DNA from 2 places in the Marinomonas foliarum genome. Region 1 is predicted to be linked to the other one. Evidence: predicted binding sites of a transcription regulator. Region 1 holds the regulator's gene; the other holds the start of a gene.
The links. Region 1 encodes FliA, which starts transcription of late flagellar genes. Its sites were predicted from a motif close to CTAAAGTTNNNNNNNNNNCNGCCGATA; they were not measured.
Positions count from the first base shown of each region.

Region 2: flgM (flagellar biosynthesis anti-sigma factor FlgM) is a predicted target of FliA. The motif match lies at 2,218-2,244, and genes of this name have one in related genera.

Region 1 is NZ_CP070273.1:3,077,431-3,081,320, reverse strand. Features, by position in the region: gene JSY38_RS14310 (chemotaxis protein CheA) at 1-88, opposite strand, end outside; gene JSY38_RS14305 (protein phosphatase CheZ) at 101-889, opposite strand; gene JSY38_RS14300 (chemotaxis response regulator CheY) at 899-1,279, opposite strand; gene JSY38_RS14295 (RNA polymerase sigma factor FliA) at 1,334-2,071, opposite strand; gene flhF (flagellar biosynthesis GTPase FlhF) at 2,168-3,454, opposite strand; gene flhA (flagellar biosynthesis protein FlhA) at 3,557-3,890, opposite strand, start outside.
Region 2 is NZ_CP070273.1:2,935,377-2,939,266, forward strand. Features, by position in the region: gene trpC (indole-3-glycerol phosphate synthase TrpC) at 1-670, shown strand, start outside; gene JSY38_RS13610 (OsmC family protein) at 714-1,121, shown strand; tRNA gene JSY38_RS13615 (tRNA-Arg) at 1,192-1,267, opposite strand; gene JSY38_RS13620 (flagella synthesis protein FlgN) at 1,349-1,828, opposite strand; gene flgM (flagellar biosynthesis anti-sigma factor FlgM) at 1,866-2,180, opposite strand; gene flgA (flagellar basal body P-ring formation chaperone FlgA) at 2,297-2,989, opposite strand; gene JSY38_RS13635 (chemotaxis protein CheV) at 3,129-3,890, shown strand, end outside.

The DNA of each region.
Region 1 (3,890 bases):
CTACTAATTGTTCGGAAAGCTGCTCTAGGATTTCACCAGCTTCTACCAAAAAATCTTGTAGTATCTCTTCATCGACCTCGAAACTCATCCTCAGCTCCTTCTAGAAACCAAGACTTGATAGCAAGTCGTCTACTTCGTCTTGACTATTCAGTACTTCAGGGTTGTTTTGTTTATTAATAGCTGGGCCATGTCCACGAGTGTCATCGTGTTCAGACTCTTTCTCTGTGTGTTCAATACCGGAGATACTATCAACGCGTCCAGCAACAGCAACGAGATGTACAAGTTTTTCTTCTACATCACGAATTAAATCATTCACTCTAGCGATAACTTGACCAGTTAGGTCTTGATAACCTTGCTCTAGAAGAATTGTGTTGAGGTTTGAATGCAAGGTGGTGGCACTATCGTCCGCATAAGATAAGAAGACATCAATACGCTTGTATAAATCTCTAAATTCTTGCGGCGTTAAATCTCGCTGAATTAAACGACTCCAGTCTTTGCGTAGCTCTCTCGCCTGGCTTTGTAGTTCGCTGGCGACAGGAACACTACTATCAACCATATCCATGGTTTTATTAGCAGCTGCACTAGTCGTTTCAATAACATAATTCAACCGATCCGAGGCATCAGTAATTTTGGTAACAGACTCGTTCCCGCCTTCACCAACAACAAGGTCCATTGAATCAACCTGAAAATCACGAATAGCATCATGCAAACTTCGAGTTAAAAAACCCACCTCGTTGTAGAAACTATTATGACGAGCTTCACTCAGTTCTTGAATCTTTTTAATTGCCCCACTGAAGTCACCGACTTCTATGTGATTTAAAAGCTCAACTGCGCCGTCTTTAACTAGATTTTCAAAATCCACTAGTCCAGATCCCAATATCTTTGACATCTACATTCCCTATTTTGCAGCATCTATTCGTTCGAATATTTTCTCAATTTTTTCTTTGAGAGCCACCGCAGTAAACGGCTTAACAACATAACCATTCACCCCAGCCTGAGCTGCAGCAATAATTTGGTCACGTTTAGCTTCTGCCGTTACCATAAGTACTGGAATACTTTTCAATTTTTCATCTGCACGTACGGCACGAAGTAATTCAATCCCAGTCATACCTGGCATATTCCAATCGGTCACGAGAAAATCAATCGTCCCAGCTTGAAGTATAGGTAACGCAGTCGTCCCATCATCAGCTTCAACTGTATTGGTAAACCCTAAATCCCGTAATAGGTTTTTAATGATTCGTCTCATTGTCGAGAAATCATCAACAATCAGGATCTTCATGTTTTTATCCAATGCAACCTCCACACCCTAAAGGTAATATTTCACAACTCATAATTAATCTCGCCAATCACTTAATCTAGCTCTCAATCTCATAGCCGCTTGACTATGTATTTGACTAACTCTTGATTCACTAACACCTAGTACTGCGCCAATTTCTTTTAGATTAAGTTCTTCATTATAATAAAGAGACAAAACCAGTTTTTCTCTTTCCGGTAGATTATCAATCTCTGTTGCTAATTGACTCTGAAAACCACCCTCTTCTACTAAAGAGTAAGGTGCATTTTCCACTTCTGATTCAACGCTATCTAGATTATTTGTATCAGAGTCTAGCATCTCTTCATAGCTAAACAACTGAGTAGACATGGATGAATGAATCATTTCATGGTATTCATCCATGCTTATATTCATGTGTGCTGCCACCTCCATATCTGAGGCTTCTCGACCTAGGGTCGCTTCCAATTCCTTTATAGCATTAGCAACCGCTCTACCGTTGCGTCTAACTGAACGAGGAGCCCAGTCCGTTTTTCGCACTTCGTCCATAATGGAACCACGAATACGAATCCCAGCATAGGTTTCGAAGCTAGCACCCTTGGTAGATTCAAAGCGTTTATACGCCTCAATCAGCCCCATCATGCCAGCTTGAATTAAATCATCTACATCTACACTATCGGGCAATCTAGCCAATAGGTGATAGGCAATTTTTTTCACTAAATACCCGTATTGCTCAACAATCGCATCTATTGAGAGAGTTGCTTTTTTGGAGTATGTGTTATATCCGTTTTTGGTCTGCATAAAATAGTCTAAGCAACCTTTACCATTTAAGTTAGTTGCGCTAACTAACTGTACTACATAGTTTGGCGCAACGCTTTCAGTAATAACATAATTTTACTAACTACCATACTTTAGTGACCCATAAAGCTGACTATAGTGCTCTGCTGTATAAACAGCTCTACTAATCAGGTTATGTGCACGAGCTGGCTCGATATCATCTGGTATCCTTTGGCCATCCGCGATATATACAACAGGAAGCCCTTCTTCAATAACTACACTAATCGCTTCACCAAGTGAAGCTGATTCGTCAAGCTTACTTAAAACACACCCATCCAACTGCACCTGAGAGTAAACTTCAGTTACTGTTTTCAACACTTGTCTTTGGCTTGTACAAGGCAACACCAATAGCTTTTTCAGGCTAGCTCTTGCGCGCTTCATCATTAACAATTGCCGTTCAAGGTTGGAATCTCTTGGGTTCATACCTGCCGTATCAACAAGCACTAAAGAGTAATGCGCGTATTTTGCCAACACTTCATTTAAATCAGAGTATTCATTAACGACTTCAACTGGGACGTTTAAGATACGGCCAAATGTTCTCAACTGTTCATGAGCGGCTATTCGGTATGTATCTGTTGTAATTAACACAACACCTTCAGAGCCATGCTTCAATACATGCTGAGCGGCAATTTTACCGATCGTTGTCGTTTTACCAACACCTGTGGGGCCCATAAAGGCAATACAGCCACGCAATTCAGAAGAGCTAGATCGAATAGGTATATAGTCCGCCAAGTGCGCCAACAACCGATTCCAGTCATCTTCACGCCCTTTAAGGTCTATGTCATCCATTAGTCTAGACACAACAAACTCAGATAAACCTAAACCTTTCAGTTTTTCACGCGCTCTAGCCTCCACAGAGGACTCTTTAACTGAGCTTCGATTATCATTCTGCTGATGCTGCTCTAACATTGCTCGAACATTTTTCAGTTCTAGTTCCATGTCCTGCAATTGCTTAGCATTTTCGCTGTTCTTTACAGACAAGGCCTCTTCAACAGCTGGGTCTTCCTTATCATCAGAAAGTGGTGGCATTTCAATTTGAGAGGCTTGACGCGATTCCGCATAAGAAGGTGCATCATTTTTAGGTGGCGTAGTTTGCTGCTTTGCTCGTTCGATACGTTCTAAATAATTCGCACTAGGGTCGGCAGAAGAGTCCGAACGTGGCGAACTAGAACGCTTAGATGACATGCTAGAAGGTAATGATCCATCGTAATCTAGAGCGGCAACAATTTCTATCTCGCCTGTCGGCAGACGTTGATTTGACAAGATAACCGCATCAGGACCTACGGCATCACGAACTTTCCGTATCGCCTGACGCATGTCTGGTGCTCGAAACCGCCTAATTTGCATGAATAACTTAATCCTTACAGTTTATTTTTCTTACAAATCCATAGCTTACCCGAAAGATTCCAATAAATATAGATACAATATTTTACAGAAAACTGGCAATTGCTATTGTCCAATAACCCCCACGACTGTAATGCGTTTATGGTCTGGAACCTCTTGATACGAAAGTACAGACATATTCACCATACCGTAGCGCATAAAACGCGCCAACATGGGTCTAATTGGTGCAGAAACAATCAAAATAGGTGTATTTCCCATCGCCTCTTGCTGCTCTGCAGACTGCCTCAAAGAGGTTTGCAATTGCTCTGCCATCTGTGGCTCTAGGATCAACGCCTCCTCATTTTTAATACCAGACTGCTGACTCTGCTGAACAGTCTGCATTAACATTTTTTCTAACTGGGGCTCTAAGGTCAATACAGGAATTTCATCAACACCATCT
Region 2 (3,890 bases), 140 kb from region 1:
TCAAGCTTTAAGGCATAAAGTTGCCATAGGAAAAGCGGGTGTCATTGCTGAAATTAAGCAAGCCTCGCCTAGCAAGGGAATTATACGAGATCCCTTTATACCAGCCGATATTGCTCGTTCCTATGAGCGATCTGGAGCAGCTTGTTTATCTGTTTTGACAGACAGTGACTTTTTTAAAGGGCATGAAGATTACCTAGTGGAAGCTCGTGCAGCTTGTAAGCTGCCAGTGATTAGAAAAGACTTTATTGTCGACGAATATCAGGTGTTAGAAGCGAGGGCGATAGGTGCTGACTGCATTCTTTTAATTGCAGCTTGCCTTGATGGTGAGAAATTGCGTGAGCTGGATCGAATGGCGCGAGATCTTGGAATGGATGTGCTTGTTGAAGTACACAATCGCCCTGAATTGGAATTGGCTCTGGAGTACACTGAGACAGAGTTGTTTGGTATTAATAACCGTGATTTACATACGTTTGAGCTTAGTTTGAATCACACGTTTGAATTGATGGGTAGTGTGCCTTCCGATCGTCTTATTGTTACGGAAAGTGGAATCCATACTCGAGATGATGTTGCGATCATGCGTGAAAAAGGCATTCATGCCTTTTTGGTTGGTGAGGCCTTTATGCGTGCTGATGATCCAGGTGAAAAATTGGCAGAACTGTTTCAGTCTTAGTGGCGATGGTTTTAGTCTTGGCAAATTGAAGTAGGGTTGAATAATGAAGACAAATGTAAGTTGGCAAGAAGATGTGCATTTTACCGCTGAAACTGGCTCTGGTTTTAAAATAGAGATTGATGGTAATCAGACTGCTGGGCCAAGACCAATGGAGCTTTTGCTTGCAGGTTTGGGTGGCTGTACTTCTTATGATGTAGTTGGGATTCTTAAAAAAGCCCGTCAAGATGTGACGTCATGTGTGGCTCAAATTGATGCGGATCGAGCGGATGCAGTTCCGGCTGTATTCACAGAGATTCGAGTGCATTTTGTTGTGACAGGTCGCAACTTAAAAGAAAGCGTGGTTGCGCGTGCAGTGAAATTATCGGCTGAGGAATATTGCTCTGCTTCTTTGATGTTAGAAAAAGGCGGAGTGAAGATAGTTCATAGTTTTGAAGTGGTTGAAGCTGAGTAAGACGACAAACTAAAAGCGTGGATTTAGAAAGAGCCGTAAGGCTCTTTTTTTGTGTCAGTTTCTAGATGTTTGGTGTCCCCACCAGGACTCGAACCTGGAATAGCTGCTTAGGAGGCGGCCGGTATATCCTGTTTACCTATGAGGACGTATTTGAAGAAGTGTTTTATACATTATTTGGGTTTGGAATACAAATGTATGGTCAATACGATGTTGATTTGTATGGTTTTTTACGCTCTACCAAGTGTGTGTTTGCTACTTATTGGGTGTGTCGAGCCTCTGGAGGTATAGACTTTATTTTTAGTGCTGTGGCCCTGTAGTAATTCAAAAAGATGCTTATTACGCTTTTGAAGTGTGTTGAGTACGCGTGCGTTAGTGTTGTTCTTGGTTTTGCACTTGTTGAGGAGTTCTTCGCACTCTTGCATGAGTAGGCGTACATTATCTAATGAACTGTCTTGAAGGTTAAGCCAGCTTTTAAATTCTTCTTCGGTTGGTTTTTTTCGGTCTACGATGTCAAATTTAATGAGAATGTTGACTCTTGTCTCATTAAGTTGATTCATTTCATCAAGGAGGGTTTGTTTCTGTTCCGCTATGCTAATGATGGTATCGCTGTCTAATTCGCCATAAGCAGAGCGTTCTTCATCAAGAAGCGCAGATAGTTTTTCTAATACCTCTTTGCTTCTGATGAATATTGGGGCGATAGGAATCATAAGGCAAACCGTTTGCTCGATGCATTGAGTTCATAGCTTAGAATAATGAATCCATAGAAGCCATGTTATTTGCTAGCTTTTGCGTGTCGATTTTGTACTCGCCAGAAGCTATTGCGTTTTTAATTTGCTCTACTTTATCCATATCAACATCTGGTAAGTTGTTGATTTTAGATTGCTGGCTCTGTAGCGTTTGAGCTGTACCGCTTAATTTCACGGTATCTTCAGCAAGTGTGCCACCGCTTTGTACTGGGGTGTTTTTTGCTGTTACATTGCCCGCTACATCGTCTTTCTGCGATCGCTCACTTTTGTTTATCGTGTTCTGATTTGATAGACCTGTAAAATGTATTGCCATTGGGTTTTCCGCCCTTAAATAATTTGCCTGTCTATATTGTCGGCAGAGTCTAGAAGAACTTTAGTAAAAACTTTGGTGTAAAGAGTTTATAAGTTAAGCTGCCGAATAATCCTTATTCAATAGTTTACAAGAACTTCACTGTTAGTTACAACTTTGCCGTATATAATTCGTTCAGAACTTGTATTTTTAACTCGAATTTGTTGGCCTTTTACACCATTTTCTAAAGCAACGCCGTTCATCCTTACTATAATAGTGCCACTGCTTGCGGTAATGAGTACAAGGTCTCCTTTTTTTACCAGGGTTGGCAGGCTAGTTAGGTCATCTGTAATAAAGGTGTTGATCCGTAGGTTTCGAGAGGCAATGAGGCCGTAAGGTGGCTTTTTTAGTGTGAAGACATCGCCTCTTAGGGTGGATATGTCGACCTCGCCAACATCTGTGTTGGATTGGCTGATAACTTGTCCGCGGTTTATTGGTGTGGTGGTCTTGATCGCGGGGATCGAGATACTTTGTGTAACTGGTATGTAGGATTTCCAAGTTGGTGATTGGCAACTTATTTCATAGTTTGTACGTTTGATAGCGTCTGGTCGTTGATTATTTATTTGAATTGATCCACTTTCGCAGTCCGGCAGATAGTTTAAAGCGGCGAGGTTGTTTAGTGAAATACTGATGGCTGCATCAGGGTATATTTCTGACAATCGAGGAATCTCTACTTGGTTGATATAGAGGTTAATTTGCTCTTCTATGGAGGCTGCAAAAGTTAAACCTGCTTGGAAACAAATGAAGGCTATACTTAGCCTTATGATTCGCATGATTCGCTCTCTTTGTTTATTATTGCGTGATTAGTAAGATAGTTAGTAAAAAAATCGAATTCACTTTATCATCGGACGATGCATTTTAACAATTTTGAGGTAATACCTCAGTATATGTTTATACATTTTGGAGGCGTTTATGGCTGGAGTTTTGGATACTGTTAACCAACGTACACAGCTTGTAGGGGAAAACCGACTTGAATTGCTGTTGTTTCGCTTAAATGGTAAGCAGATTTACGGTATTAACGTCTTTAAGGTAAAAGAAGTACTGCAGTGCCCTAAATTGACCACTATGCCTCATAGCTCACCAGTCGTTAGAGGGGTGGCTCATATTCGTGGTGGCACGATTCCTATTTTAGATTTGGGCCTGGCTACAGGTGCAAGTCCTATTGAGAATATTAGTCAGTGCTTTGTTATTATTACTGAGTATAACCGCCGAATTCAGGGGTTCTTGGTGCGAGGTGTTGAACGCATTGTGAATATGAATTGGAGTGATATTCAGCCACCTCCAAAAGGCCTATCAAATGACAACTACTTGACGGCAGTTTGTCAGGTAGATAAAGAGATGGTTGAGATTATTGATGTAGAGCAAATTCTTTCTGAGGTTGCACCGACACGCCAAGATATTTCAGATGGCATTGTTAATAATGGCGTCACTGAAAATGCCCAGAAGCATCATATTCTTATCGTAGATGATTCCTCTGTTGCCCGTAAGCAGATTAAGCGTTGTATGGAGCAAGTTGGCTTTGCAACAACCGTATTGTGTGATGGACGAGAGGCGCTGGATTATCTTCAGGCTTTGGTGGCAGATGGAAAAGATGTAACGAAAGAGTTTTCAATGGTCATTTCTGATATTGAAATGCCAGTGATGGATGGTTATACATTAACGACCGCTATTCGT